One region of the Streptomyces sp. NPDC023527 genome, then DNA from elsewhere that is predicted to be linked to it. Evidence: predicted binding sites of a transcription regulator. Region 1 holds the regulator's gene; the other holds the start of a gene.
What was found. Region 1 encodes HrcA, which represses chaperone genes, less so after heat shock. Its sites were predicted from a motif close to TTNGCACTCNGNNNNNCNGAGTGCNAA; they were not measured.
Positions count from the first base shown of each region.

Region 2: a site for HrcA is predicted at 4,843-4,869, ahead of groL (chaperonin GroEL). Genes of this name have one in related genera too.

Region 1 is NZ_JBVHJJ010000002.1:448,234-455,496, forward strand. It holds gene hemW (radical SAM family heme chaperone HemW) at 1-1,038, shown strand, start outside; gene ACZ303_RS05505 (Uma2 family endonuclease) at 1,139-1,699, shown strand; gene ACZ303_RS05510 (DUF3097 domain-containing protein) at 1,696-2,520, opposite strand; gene ACZ303_RS05515 (MBL fold metallo-hydrolase) at 2,622-3,290, opposite strand; gene hrcA (heat-inducible transcriptional repressor HrcA) at 3,549-4,565, shown strand; gene dnaJ (molecular chaperone DnaJ) at 4,566-5,705, shown strand; gene ACZ303_RS05530 (nitronate monooxygenase) at 5,840-6,970, shown strand; gene ACZ303_RS05535 (16S rRNA (uracil(1498)-N(3))-methyltransferase) at 6,967-7,263, shown strand, end outside.
Region 2 is NZ_JBVHJJ010000006.1:288,558-295,820, reverse strand. It holds gene ACZ303_RS14530 (alpha,alpha-trehalose-phosphate synthase (UDP-forming)) at 1-944, opposite strand, end outside; gene ACZ303_RS14525 (glucosyl-3-phosphoglycerate synthase) at 986-1,933, opposite strand; SAM riboswitch class I at 2,129-2,317, shown strand; gene thrC (threonine synthase) at 2,335-3,609, shown strand; gene ACZ303_RS14515 (MoaD/ThiS family protein) at 3,727-4,002, shown strand; gene ACZ303_RS14510 (cold-shock protein) at 4,452-4,658, shown strand; gene groL (chaperonin GroEL) at 5,028-6,650, shown strand; gene ACZ303_RS14500 (PTS transporter subunit EIIC) at 6,662-7,263, opposite strand, start outside.

The sequences.
Region 1 (7,263 bases):
CGGGACAACTACGCCGCCACGCTCGTCGAGGAGATCCGCCTCGCGCGGAAGGTGCTGGGCGACGACCCGCGCCCCGTCGAGACCGTCTTCGTCGGCGGCGGCACGCCCACGCTGCTGCCCGCCGCCGATCTCGTACGGATGCTCGCCGCCATCCGCGACGAATTCGGCTTCGCCGACGGTGCGGAGATCACCACCGAGGCCAACCCGGAGTCCGTCGACCCCCGCTATCTCGCGGAACTGCGCGAGGGCGGCTTCAACCGGATCTCCTTCGGCATGCAGAGCGCCCGACAGCACGTCCTGAAGATCCTCGACCGTACGCACACCCCGGGCCGCCCGGAGGCGTGCGTCGCGGAGGCGCGGGCCGCCGGTTTCGAGCACGTCAACCTCGACCTGATCTACGGCACGCCGGGAGAGTCCGACGACGACTGGCGGGCCTCGCTGTCCGCCGCGATCGGCGCCGGCCCGGACCACGTCTCGGCGTACGCCCTGATCGTCGAGGAGGGCACCCAGCTCGCCCGGCGCATCCGCCGCGGCGAGGTCCCCATGACCGACGACGACGTCCACGCCGACCGCTATCTGATCGCCGAGGACATGCTCACGGCCGCGGGCTACAGCTGGTACGAGGTGTCCAACTGGGCCACCGACGACGCCGGCCGCTGCCGCCACAACGAGCTCTACTGGCGCGGCGCCGACTGGTGGGGCGCCGGCCCGGGGGCGCACTCGCACGTAGGGGGCGTGCGGTGGTGGAACGTCAAGCACCCGGGCGCGTACGCGCAGGCCCTGAGCGAGGGGCGCTCCCCGGGCGCGGGCCGCGAGGTCCTGCCGGACGAGGACCGGCGGGTGGAGCGGATCCTGCTGGAGCTGCGGCTGCTGGAGGGCTGCCCGCTGGATCTGCTCAAGCCCGCGGGGGCCCGCGCGGCGGCGAAGGCGCTGGCGGACGGGCTGCTCCAGGCCGAGCGGTACGAGGCGGGGCGCGCGGTCCTGACGCTGCGGGGGCGGCTGCTGGCGGACGCCGTAGTCCGTGATCTGGTGGACTGATCACCTGTTCGGGTGAACTGACGCGCATGGGCCACAGGCCCGCCTAACCTGTCCATAGGCTGCCGCTATACGCACGCGGCAGATGTGGAGGACCACGGAGATGACCGCTGTGGACGACCGAAGGAAGATCGAGTTCTTCGAGAACTTCGAGGCTCCCGAGGGCTGGCGAGCTGAGCTGCTGCGGGGGGAAATCGTGATGATGTCGGCGCCTGGCAAGGTGCACAACATGAACGTCCTCTTCGTTCAGAGGCAGATCCTTTCTGATCGCTGGTATCCGCTCCAGACGCAGGACATCACCATCCCGGGTGAAGCGAGTGAGCCGATCCCGGATCTTGTGGTGGTCGGCCCCGAAGAGATCGAGGACTCCAGTCGCATCATCCCCGCACCGGCGGTCACTTTGGTCATGGAGGTGGTTTCGAAGAGCAGCGTCTACCGCGACTATTCGCTCAAGTCCTCCATGTACGCGGCCGGGCGGGTGCCCGCGTATTTGATCGTGGATCCGATCAAGTCCAGCTGTCTCCTGCTCACCGAACCCACAGGTGTCGGCGATGAGGCGAGTTACCTGAACCAGCGCACATGCAAGTTCGGAGACTCGCTGCGTATCGACGCGCTCGACCTCACCCTGGACACGTCCATGCTGCGGAGCCTTCCCAGCACCTAATCGACCACCGTCACAAAGTCGATCAGCTCCTCCACCCGCCCCAGAAGCTCCGGCTCCAGGTCCTTGTACGACCGCACGCAGCCCAGAATCCGCTGCCAAGCGGCCCCCGTGTTCGCCGGCCACCCCAGCGCCCCGCACACGCCCGTCTTCCAGTCCTGCCCCCGCGGCACCCGCGGCCACCCCGCGATGCCCACCGAGGACGGCTTCACCGCCTCCCACACGTCGATGTACGGGTGGCCCACGACCAGCACGTGTTCGCCCGTCACCTCCGCCGCGATCCGGGACTCCTTCGAGCCCGGTACGAGGTGGTCGACCAGGACCCCCAGCCGCGCATCCGGGCCCGGGGCGAAGGAGCGCACGATGGCCGGCAGGTCGTCGATGCCCTCCAGGTACTCCACGACCACGCCCTCGATGCGCAGGTCGTCACCCCAGACCCGCTCCACGAGCTCCGCGTCGTGGCGCCCCTCGACATAGATGCGCCCGGCGCGTGCCACCCGCGCCCGCGCACCGGGTAGTGCGATGGAGCCGGACGCGGTCCGCTGCGGCGTGCGGGGGCCCTGCGCGCTCGGGCGTACGAGCGTGACGACGCGCCCCTCCAGGAGGAACCCGCGCGGCTCCATCGGGAACACCCGGTGCTTGCCGAAGCGGTCCTCCAGGGTGACGGTCGGTCCCTGCGCCGTCTTCTCACAGCGGATCACGGCGCCGCAGAAGCCCGTGGTGACCTCCTCGACGACGAGATCGGGTTCGGCCGCGACCTCGGGGGCGGGGGTGTTCTTCTTCCAGGGCGGGGTCAGATCGGGCCCGTACTCTCTGCTGCGCATGCGGGCCATTGTGGATCACGGAAGGGGCCGCGTCCCAGACCCCGCGAGACGGCCCTCGCGCTCACGCCAGGGTCTCCGCGCTCACGCCACGGCCCCCGCGCTCACGCCACGCCGAAACGCTCCGCCAGCGCGTCCCGCTGCCGCCGCACGTACCCGGCGTCCACCACCGCCCCGTGCCCCGGCACGTACACCGCGTCCTCGCCGCCCAGCGCCAACAGCCGGTCCAGCGCCGCCGGCCACTGCCGGGGGAGCGCGTCCGGGCCCGCCTGCGGCTCGCCGGACTCCTCGACCAGGTCGCCGCAGAACACGACCTCGGGCGCCCCGCCCGAGCCCGCGACGAGCACCACCAGGTCGTGCGCGGTGTGGCCCGGTCCGACATTGGCCAGCAGCGCCTGCCGGCCGCCGCCCAGGTCGAGGGTGAGCTCGCCGGAGACCAGGTGTTGGGGGCGTACGAGCAGCTCGACGGCCTCGTCGGCGGCCTCGGGCGCCATGCCGTGCCGCACCGCGTCCCGGCGCAGCTCGTCGCGCTCGCGCGCGAGCAGGTCGTCGAGCCCGACCGCCCCGTACACCCGCGCCCCCGAGAACGCGGCGGTGCCGAAGACATGGTCGAAGTGCGGATGTGTGAGAGCGATATGCGTCACTGTGCGGCCGAAGAGCCCGTCCACCTCCCGGCGGACCTCCGCGCCCTCCCGTACGGTCGATCCGGTGTCCACGAGCAGCACGCCCGTCTCACCCGCGATCACCCCGATCGTGGCGTCCCACACGGGCATTCTGCGGCGTGCGACCCCTGGCGCGAGCCGTTCCCAACGCGCTGTCGCCTGATGGCTTTCCATACCAGGACGCTAGCCGGAGCGCGGTACCGTTGCCCGCCCGGTGGGCATACCGCGGGTGTGGGTCGGGCACGCGGCGGGGACGGCTCTTGCCCTGGCCGTGGTGCACGGCCGTACACTGGCTGGAGGGATCTGGCACTCGTGACCTTTGAGTGCCAGGGAAGGACCCCGTAAGACGGTGGACTGGAGGTGCGCGCGGTGCTGAGCGAACGCAGGCTCGAAGTGTTGCGCGCCATCGTCCAGGACTATGTGGGCACCGAGGAGCCCGTCGGCTCCAAGGCCCTCACCGAGCGGCACCGCCTGGGCGTGTCCCCGGCCACGGTGCGCAATGACATGGCCGCGCTGGAGGACGAGGGCTTCATCGCCCAGCCCCACACGAGCGCCGGCCGCATCCCGACCGACAAGGGCTACCGCCTCTTCGTCGACAAGCTGGCGGGCGTCAAGCCGCTGTCGACGCCGGAGCGGCGTGCCATCCAGAACTTCCTCGACGGCGCGGTCGACCTCGACGACGTCGTGGGCCGCACGGTCCGGCTGCTGGCGCAGCTGACCCGGCAGGTCGCGGTGGTGCAGTATCCGTCGCTGACCCGCTCGACCGTGCGCCACGTGGAGCTGCTCTCGCTCGCTCCCGCCCGCGTCATGCTCGTCCTGATCACGGACACCGGCCGGGTCGAGCAGCGCCTGGTCGACTGCCCGGCGCCGATAGGGGAGACCTCGCTCGCGGACCTGCGGGCGCGGCTCAACAGCCGGGTCGTCGGGCGGCGGTTCGCGGATGTGCCCCAGCTGGTGCAGGACCTCACCGAGTCCTTCGAGCAGGAGGACCGGGGAACCGTTTCCACGGTCCTCGCGACCCTGCTGGAGACGCTGGTCGAGGAGACCGAGGAGCGGCTGATAATCGGCGGTACCGCCAATCTCACCCGCTTCGGTCACGACTTCCCGCTGACGATCCGGCCCGTGCTGGAGGCGTTGGAGGAGCAGGTCGTCCTGCTGAAGCTGCTCGGCGAGGCCACGGATTCGGGCATGACGGTGCGAATCGGTCATGAGAACGCTCATGAGGGATTGAACTCCACATCGGTCGTCGCCGTCGGCTACGGTTCGGGCGACGAGGCAGTCGCCAAACTCGGCGTGGTCGGACCGACCCGCATGGACTACCCCGGAACGATGGGAGCGGTACGCGCAGTGGCACGTTACGTCGGACAGATCCTGGCGGAGTCGTAAGTGGCCACGGACTACTACGCGGTCCTGGGCGTACGGCGTGATGCCTCGCAGGACGAGATCAAGAAGGCCTTCCGCCGCCTCGCCCGCGAGCTGCACCCGGACGTCAATCCGGACCCCAAGACGCAGGAGCGGTTCAAGGAGATCAACGCCGCTTACGAGGTGCTCTCGGACCCGCAGAAGAAGCAGGTCTACGACCTCGGTGGCGACCCGCTCTCCGCGTCCGGCGGTGGCGGTGGCGGCGCCGGTGGTTTCGGCGCGGGCTTCGGCAACTTCTCCGACATCATGGACGCCTTCTTCGGCCAGGCGTCGCAGCGCGGTCCGCGCTCGCGCACCCGCCGCGGCCAGGACGCCATGATCCGTCTCGAAGTGACCCTCGACGAGGCCGCCTTCGGCACGACCAAGGAGATCCAGGTCGACACCGCCGTCGTCTGCACCACGTGCAGCGGCGAGGGCGCGGCCCCCGGTACCTCCGCGCAGACCTGTGACATGTGCCGCGGCCGCGGCGAGGTCTCGCAGGTCACCCGCTCCTTCCTGGGCCAGGTCATGACCTCCCGGCCGTGCCCGCAGTGCCAGGGCTTCGGCACCGTGGTGCCGACCCCGTGCCCGGAGTGCGCCGGCGACGGCCGTGTTCGCTCGCGCCGCACGCTGACCGTCAAGATCCCGGCCGGCGTCGACAACGGCACCCGCATCCAGCTCGCGGGCGAGGGCGAGGTCGGCCCCGGCGGCGGCCCCGCCGGCGACCTCTACGTCGAGATCCACGAGACCCCGCACCCGACCTTCCAGCGGCGCGGCGACGACCTGCACTGCACGGTCACCCTCCCGATGACGGCCGCGGCTCTCGGCACCAAGGTGCCGCTGGAGACCCTGGACGGCGTCGAGGAGATCGACATCCGGCCGGGCACGCAGTCGGGCCAGTCGATCCCGCTGCACCAGCGCGGCGTCACGCACCTGCGCGGCGGCGGCCGCGGTGACCTCGTCGTCCACGTCGAGGTGATCACCCCGAGCAAGCTCGACCCGCAGCAGGAGGACCTCCTGCGCCAGCTCGCGAAGCTGCGCGGCGAGGAGCGCCCGATGGGCGAGTTCAAGCCGGGCCAGCAGGGCCTGTTCTCGCGGTTGAAGGACGCGTTCAACGGGCGGTAGACGTCTCTTCGTAAGCGGGGCGGGCCGGATCTTCCGGACCGCCCCGTTTTCGTGGGCCGCGGCCCGGGGCGGAGCCCCGGGAACGCCCGTCCGGCAGGGCCGACGACCACATCGTCCTGTGACACGATGTGGTCATGGCTTTTGAATCCAGGGGGGCGGCCGCGCTGACCGGTCTGCACCGGCACCCGATCGTGCAGGCCCCCATGGCCGGCGGCGCCTCCGGCCCGCCGCTCGCCGCGGCCGTCTCCGAAGCCGGCGGCCTCGGCTGCCTCGCCGCCGGTTACAAGACGCCGGCCGCGATGTACGAGGAGATCAAGCAGCTCCGCGCCCGTACCACCAAGCCCTTCGGCGTGAACCTCTTCATGCCGCAGCCCCCCGCCGCCGACCCGGCCGCCGTCGAGGTCTACGCCGAGCAGCTGGCCGGCGAGGCCGCCTGGTACGAGACGCCGCTCGGCGACCCCGACCAGGGCTGCGACGACGCGTACGACGCCAAGCTCGCGATCCTCCTCGACGACCCGGTTCCGCTGGTCTCCTTCACCTTCGGCTGCCCGACCGCCGCGGTCGTGGAGTCGCTGGCCGAGGTCGGCACGCTGACGGTGGTGACCGTGACGTCGGCCGCCGAGGCGCGGGCCGCGGAGCAGGCGGGCGCGGACGCGGTCTGTGTCCAGGGCATCGAGGCCGGCGGCCACCAGGGCACCCACCGCGACGACCCGCACCTGGACGGCGCGGGCGCGGGCGTCGGCCTGCTGTCCCTGCTCGCCGAGGTCCGCGAGGCCGTACGGGTCCCCATGATCGCGGCGGGCGGCCTGATGCGCGGCGCGCAGATCGCGGCCGTGCTGGCCGCCGGCGCGTCCGCGGCGCAGCTGGGCACCGCCTTCCTGGTCTGCCCGGAGTCGGGTGCGCACGCCCTGCACAAGCAGGCCATGACCGACCCGTTGTTCGTCGGCACCGAGTTGACGCGTGCCTTCTCCGGCCGTCCGGCCCGTGGCCTGGTGAACCGTTTCATCCGGGAGCACGGCCCGTACGCCCCCGCCGCGTACCCCCAGGTCCACTACCTCACGTCCGGCCTGCGCAAGGCGGCCGCGGCGCTGGGCGATCCGCAGGCCATGAACCTGTGGGCGGGCCAGGGCCACCGGCTGGCACGCCCCCTGCCGGCGGGCCGGCTGGTCGAGGTGCTGGCCGGTGAACTGGACGCGGCACGGGCGTCCTTGACGTCCGGCCCGCAGGGTCGGCAGGGCAGTGAGCTGCGAGGGAGCGAGTCATGACAGCGCCGGTCTTCCTGGTCGAGGAGGATGCCCTCACGGGCGTCTTCCCCGGCACCGTCTTCCCGCTCGCCGGACCGGAGGGACGCCACGCGGTATCGGTCCGCCGCCTGCGGGTGGGCGAGGAGATCGTCCTGACGGACGGCGCGGGCACGGGCGCGTTCGGCACCGTGGCCGCCGTCGAGGGCAAGGACCGCCTCGACGTCGCCGTCACGTCGATCCGTGCCGAGCCGCTGCCGGAGCCCCACATCACGGTGGTCCAGGCCCTGCCGAAGGGCGACCGCGGCGAGCTGGCG
Region 2 (7,263 bases), on a different contig from region 1:
AGCAGACGGCGGTACGCGAGCAGGCCGCGCACGATGTTCTTGGACAGCTCGGTGCGGTCGACGCGGACGATCGCCTTGCGGTCCGGCCCGATCTGCGCGCGCAGCGCCGCCATCCGCTCCTCGACGTCGCCCTGGTGGGCGCGGCGCCGCAGGAAGTCGGCGTCGGCGCCCAGGCCGTGCACGCCCAGCCGCGTCGTCCGCCCCTCGAAGCGCACGGCGGTCGTCAGGCCGTCGCGGATCAGCTCGGCGCCCAGCACGCTCTCGCAGCAGGCGGCGAACGCCTCGGCCCAGCGGTGCGTGAGGAAGGCGGCGCGGTCGCCGCCGAGGACGCCGCGCAATACCTGCGCGGCGATGTCGTCCGGCAGCAGCCGGTAGTAGTCCGGGGGCGCCCACGGGGTGTGCGAGAAGTGGCCGATGCGCAGGTCGGGGCGGCGCTCGCGGAGCAGGCCGGGCACCAGGGTCAGGTGATAGTCCTGTACGAGCACGGCGGCGCCCGGCGCGGCCTCCTCGGCGAGCGCGTCCGCGAAGGCGGTGTTGTACGCCTCGTAGGCGGCCCACTGGCGCCGGAACTCCGCGTCGAACACGGGCTCCAGGGGCGTCTGGTAGAGCAGGTGGTGCAGGAACCACAGCACCGAATTGGCGACGCCGTTGTACGCGGCGGCGAACGTCTCGGCCGGGATGTCCAGCATCCGGACCGCCTGTCCGCCCGTCTCCCCGGCGTCCAGACGGCCGCCCGCGCGCCGCGCGGCCTCGCGGTCGCCCTCGCCGAGGGCGGCGCACACCCACAGCGCCTTCGCGTCGGACCCGATGGCGCTCAGGCCCGACACCAGCCCGCCACCACCCCGCCCGGCCACCAGGGAACCGTCCTCCGCCCGCTTGTACGACACGGGTCCGCGGTTGGACGCGACGAGGATCTCGGCGGCGTGCATGTGCTCAGCGACCATGACGCCAGCCTTGCCAGCGGATGAACCGCTCAAACGTACGCTTACGCCGCGCGGCGCCGCGCGTACTCCGGTATCTCCGTCATCGGCGGCCGTTCCTCGGTGTCCACGGCGTACGTCCGCGGAACGAATCCGTCCGCCGTGCGCTCGAACTGGGTCAGGGCCGGCCGCACCAGGTGGCCGCGCGCCAGCCGCAGCTGCGCCGTGCGGTAGATCGCGGCCGCCATCCGGCCCAGCGCCCGCCCGTCCTGATGGCGGTGGACGCGTACGCCCACGTCGACCTGGGCCAGCGCGTCCAGGCCCACCGTGTGCAGCGCGTCGACGAGCAGGCCCAGCTCCACGCCGTAGCCCACGGGGAACGGCAGCCGCTCCAGCAGCGAGCGGCGGGCCGCGTACTCGCCGCCCAGCGGCTGTACGAAACCGGCCAGCTGCGGCCAGTGCAGATTCAGCAGCGGGCGGGCCACCAGCTCGGTGACCCGGCCGCCCTGGCCGGACACCTCGCCCAGCGGGCGGTCGTACATCCCCTTGACGAAGTGGACGTCCGGGTCGGTCAGCAGCGGGCCGACGATGCCGGAGACGAAGCCGGCGGAGAAGTCCCTCAGGTCCGCGTCGATGAAGCAGACGATGTCGCCGGTCGTCGCCAGCAGCGACCGCCACAGCACCTCGCCCTTGCCGGGCAGCGCGGGCAGCCTCGGCAGGACCTCGTCGCGGTGCACGACCCGCGCCCCGGCGGCGGCCGCGACCTCGGCGGTGCGGTCGGTGGAGCCGGAGTCCAGCACCACCAGCTCGTCCACCAGCGGCGCGGCCTCGGTCATCAGCTCGCGGCGGATCGTGGCCACGATGGCGCCCACCGTCGCCTCCTCGTTCAGCGCCGGCAGCACCACGCTCACCGTGGTCCCGGCGCCGCGTTTGGCGGCGAGCAGCTGGTCGAGCGGACGGTCTGCGGCGGACCAGGACCGCCGGGCCAGCCAGCGCTCCACCTCTTCCAGCACGTGAACGACTCCTTGTCTGCCTGCTTGTCCGACGCGTCTGCCTGCTTGTTCGACGCGCGTCCTGTGACGCATCTCGCGGTACGGACGACTGTCTCGCCCGCCCATGCCTTCCGTTACAGTCTGAACAACGCGGAACGCCGTCGTATGTCGGGGTCACCGCGTGCACAAACGCCTGGGTCACGCCCAGTGCCATACCGCTCATCCAGAGGGGCAGAGGGACACGGCCCGTTGAAGCCCCGGCAACCCTCCCGCCGGTCTTGCCCACCCGTCACCCGACCACCACCCCAAGTGGTGCCCTCCGGGCGCGGATTTTCAGGCGAGGCTCCCGGTGGGGAAGGTGCCAATTCCGTCTCGTGGCGAGGTTCGCCGCGAGGAAGATGAGGAGAAAGGGCCTCGCCTCCATGGCTGTGCAAGCCGTTGAAAGCTCAAAGACTTCGGTCTCTCTCGGTCCCGCCGTCGCCCTCTCGTGCCGGGAGTGCGGAGAGCGGTTCGACCTCGGTCCCATTTTCGCCTGTGCCGCCTGCTTCGGCCCGCTCGAAGTCGCCTACGAACTGCCCGCCGGCGACCCGGAAGCGCTGCGCCGCCGCATCGAGGCCGGCCCGGACAACATCTGGCGCTACGCCCCGCTGCTGCCCGTCCCCGCCGACGTCGCGGACAAGCCCGGCCTGAACCCCGGCTTCACCAAGCTCGTCAAGGCCGACAACCTCGCCCGCGAGCTCGGTGTCACCGGCGGCCTGTACGTCAAGGACGACTCCGGCAACCCCACGCACTCCTTCAAGGACCGCGTCGTCGCCATCGCCGTCGAGGCCGCCCGTGCCTTCGGTTTCACGACGCTGTCGTGCTCCTCGACGGGGAACCTGGCCGGTGCGGTCGGCGCCGCGGCCGCCCGCGCCGGGTTCAAGTCCTGCGTCTTCATCCCGCACGACCTGGAGGCCGGCAAGGTCGTCATGGCCGCGGTCTACGGCGGCGACCTCGTCGGCATCGAGGGCACCTACGACGACGTGAACCGCTTCTGCTCCGAGCTGATCGGCGACCCGCTGGGGGAGGGCTGGGGCTTCGTCAACGTCAACCTCCGCCCGTACTACGGCGAGGGCTCGAAGACCCTCGCGTACGAGATCTGCGAGCAGCTCGGGTGGCGGCTGCCGGACCAGATCGTCATCCCCATCGCGTCGGGCTCCCAGCTCACGAAGATCGACAAGGGGCTGAAGGAGCTGATCGCCCTCGGACTGGTAGAGGACCGCCCGTACAAGATCTTCGGCGCCCAGGCGGCGGGCTGCTCGCCGGTCTCCCGCGCCTTCAAGGACGGTCACGAGGTCGTACGGCCGGTGAAGCCGGACACGATCGCGAAGTCCCTCGCGATCGGCAACCCCGCGGACGGGCCGTACGTGCTCGACATCGCGCGGCGGACCGGCGGGGCGGTGGAGGACGTCACGGACGAGGAGATCGTCGACGCGATCCGGCTGCTCGCCCGCACCGAGGGGATCTTCGCGGAGACGGCGGGCGGGGTGACGGTGGGGGTGACGCGGAAGCTTCTCGAAGCGGGTGTGCTGGATCCGTCGCTGACCACGGTGGTCTTGAACACGGGGGACGGGCTCAAGACGCTTGACGCTGTGGCGGCTGAGCCCACGGTGACGATCCGGCCGTCGCTGGAGGCGTTTCGGTCCTCGGGGCTGTAGGGGGTTCTTCCCCAGTCCCGCCCCTTCCCGAAACCGGGGGCTCCGCCCCCGGGCCCCCGGTCCTCAAACGCCGGACGGGCTGATTTCGTCCGGCCTCACGCAAAGGTGATGACCCCCATGAGCGTCAGCGTCCGCATCCCCACCATCCTTCGCACCTACACCGGCGGCAAGGCCGAGGTCGTCGCCGAAGGGGCGACCCTCGGTGAGGTGATCGCCGATCTGGAGAAGAACCACACCGGCATCGCGGCCCGCGTGCTGGACGACAGCGGCAAGCTGCGCCGCTTCGTGAACGTCTACGTCAACGACGACGACGTGCGCTTCGAACAGGGGCTCGGCACGGCGACGCCGGACGGCGCGGGCGTGTCGATCATCCCCGCCGTCGCCGGCGGCTGACCCCGCCGGACCTTTTCGAAGGCTTCCTGCGGAATCGCTCCCCGAATCGCCCCGTCCGTGAAGCGGACGGGGCGATTCCGTCTGTTGAGCGCGATACAGTTGTGACGATCCCCCTCCGGCGTCAGTGCCGAACGCATATGAGAACCCGTCAAGTTGTGCGCGAAGTGTGCGCACGAAATGCCGGGTTGTTTGCGTTATGCCCGGCCCGACTTGCCCTGGGTTACGCCCAGTTCGCCGCATTTCAACTCTCGGCCGCGCCCAGAATTCTCGTCCAAGTGACCTGTTGCAGAGGGCATCCGTGCGGATACATTCGGCCGCGGTCGACGCGTTCCGGCGCACACCAACTGGGTTTTCCCTGCCGCCCGGCAGGGTTCCGATCCGTGGGTGAGGTCTGACCCGGGTCCGCGAAGTGCGGTCCTGCGCAAGGGCCAGTAATAGGGGAGTTAGGCATGGCTCAGGGCACCGTCAAGTGGTTCAACGCGGAGAAGGGGTACGGCTTCATCGCGGTCGACGGTGGTGCGGATGTTTTCGTCCACTACAGCGCGATCCAGATGGACGGTTACCGCACCCTCGAGGAGGGTCAGCGAGTCGAGTTCGAGATCTCGCAGGGCCAGAAGGGGCCGCAGGCGGACATGGTCAAGCTCGCCGTCGGCTGATCTCGGCGCATCGACCACACCGGCTCACGAAGCTCGCAGGTCGGGCCCGTACCCCACGACACAGGGGTACGGGCCCGACGTGTGTCCGCACGCAAGAGGTGTTTGCGCCCCCGGTCGACGTGGGGAGGGGAGCCCCCGGGTGTGGACGGCGCGCCACTGGAGCGAGTGGATCCCACTCGGACCGCTTGCACTCGGTGGGGTCGAGTGCTAATCATTGGCGTTAGCACTCTCCGAGTGAGAGTGACAGATTTGGACCGTCGGTGAGGTCGATGGGCAGGGCGGGAAGGAACCGTCCGGCTCGGCGGCCGTCCGTCGCGGGCGCCAGCGCGGTCCGGAGCAATCCACCCCGTCCTGGGAGGACCACTTCACATGGCCAAGATCATCGCGTTCGACGAGGAGGCACGGCGCGGTCTCGAGCGCGGGATGAACCAGCTCGCCGACGCCGTCAAGGTCACCCTCGGCCCCAAGGGCCGCAACGTCGTCCTCGAGAAGAAGTGGGGCGCCCCCACGATCACCAACGATGGTGTTTCCATCGCCAAGGAGATCGAGCTCGAGGACCCGTACGAGAAGATCGGCGCCGAGCTGGTCAAGGAGGTCGCGAAGAAGACGGACGACGTCGCCGGTGACGGCACGACGACCGCGACCGTCCTGGCCCAGGCCCTGGTCCGCGAGGGCCTGCGCAACGTGGCCGCCGGTGCCAACCCGATGGCGCTCAAGCGCGGTATCGAGAAGGCCGTCGAGGCCGTCTCCGCCGCCCTGCTGGAGCAGGCCAAGGACGTGGAGACCAAGGAGCAGATCGCCTCCACCGCCTCCATCTCCGCCGCCGACACCCAGATCGGCGAGCTCATCGCCGAGGCGATGGACAAGGTCGGCAAGGAAGGCGTCATCACCGTCGAGGAGTCCCAGACCTTCGGTCTGGAGCTGGAGCTCACCGAGGGTATGCGCTTCGACAAGGGCTACATCTCGGCGTACTTCGCCACCGACATGGAGCGTATGGAGGCGTCGCTCGACGACCCGTACATCCTGATCGTCAACTCCAAGGTCGGCGCGGTCAAGGACCTGCTGCCGCTCCTGGAGAAGGTCATGCAGTCCGGCAAGCCGCTGCTGATCATCGCCGAGGACGTCGAGGGCGAGGCCCTGTCGACCCTGGTCGTCAACAAGATCCGCGGCACCTTCAAGTCCGTCGCCGTCAAGGCCCCGGGCTTCGGCGACCGCCGCAAGGCCATGCTCGGCGACATCGCCATCCTCACCGGTGGCACGGTCATCTCCGAGGAGGTCGGCCTCAAGCTGGAGAACGCCGGTCTCGACCTGCTCGGCCGCGCCCGCAAGGTCGTCATCACCAAGGACGAGACGACCATCGTCGACGGTGCCGGTGACAGCGAGCAGGTTCAGGGCCGCGTCAACCAGATCCGCGCCGAGATCGAGAACAGCGACTCGGACTACGACCGCGAGAAGCTCCAGGAGCGCCTCGCGAAGCTGGCCGGCGGCGTGGCCGTCATCAAGGCCGGTGCCGCGACCGAGGTCGAGCTCAAGGAGCGCAAGCACCGCATCGAGGACGCCGTTCGCAACGCGAAGGCGGCCGTCGAGGAGGGCATCGTCGCCGGTGGTGGCGTGGCCCTGCTCCAGGCCTCCGCGGTCTTCGAGAAGCTGGAACTCGAGGGCGACGAGGCCACCGGCGCCAACGCCGTGCGCCTGGCCCTGGAGGCCCCGCTCAAGCAGATCGCCGTCAACGGTGGTCTCGAGGGTGGCGTCGTCGTGGAGAAGGTCCGCAACCTCACCGTCGGTCACGGCCTCAACGCCGCGACCGGTGAGTACGTGGACATGATCGCCGAGGGCATCATCGACCCGGCGAAGGTCACGCGTTCCGCCCTGCAGAACGCCGCCTCCATCGCCGCGCTGTTCCTCACCACCGAGGCCGTCATCGCCGACAAGCCGGAGAAGGCCTCCGCGGCCGCTCCGGGCGGCATGCCGGGCGGTGACATGGACTTCTGATCCGCACCGGATCACTTGTCCTGAACGCTGTACGCCGAGGGCGGCACTCCCTGCGAAGGGGGTGCCGCCCTCGGGGCGTTCAGCTCCGCGAGCGCGTCCCGCCCGAAGCCGAAGAAGTACGTCGCCGCGAAGCCCGCCACGTACCCCACCAGCAGCCCCGCCGCGTAGACCGTCACCGCCTCGGCCAGGCCGTGGTTGCCCTTCAGGAGCGGGAAGAGGGCCCAGCCCGAGGGGCCGATCGCGGTGGAGCCGACCTTCTCGCCCAGCTGGTTGAGCAGCCCCACGAAACCGCCGCCGAACGCGCCGCCGACGCAGGCGGTGGCGAAGGGGCGGCCCAGGGGCAGCGAGACGCCGTAGATCAGCGGCTCGCCGATGCCCAGGAGGCCCGCCGGGAGCGCGGAGCGGATGGTCCGGCGGACCGAGCCGTTGCGCGTCAGCCGCAGGTACACCGCGAGCGCCGCGCCCACCTGGCCCGCGCCCGCCATCGCCAGGATCGGCAGCAGGACCGTATAGCCCTGCTGCTGGATCAGCGTCGTGTGGATCGGGATCAGGGCCTGGTGCAGGCCCAGCATCACCAGCGGCAGGAACAGCCCGCCCAGCACGAAGCCCGCGC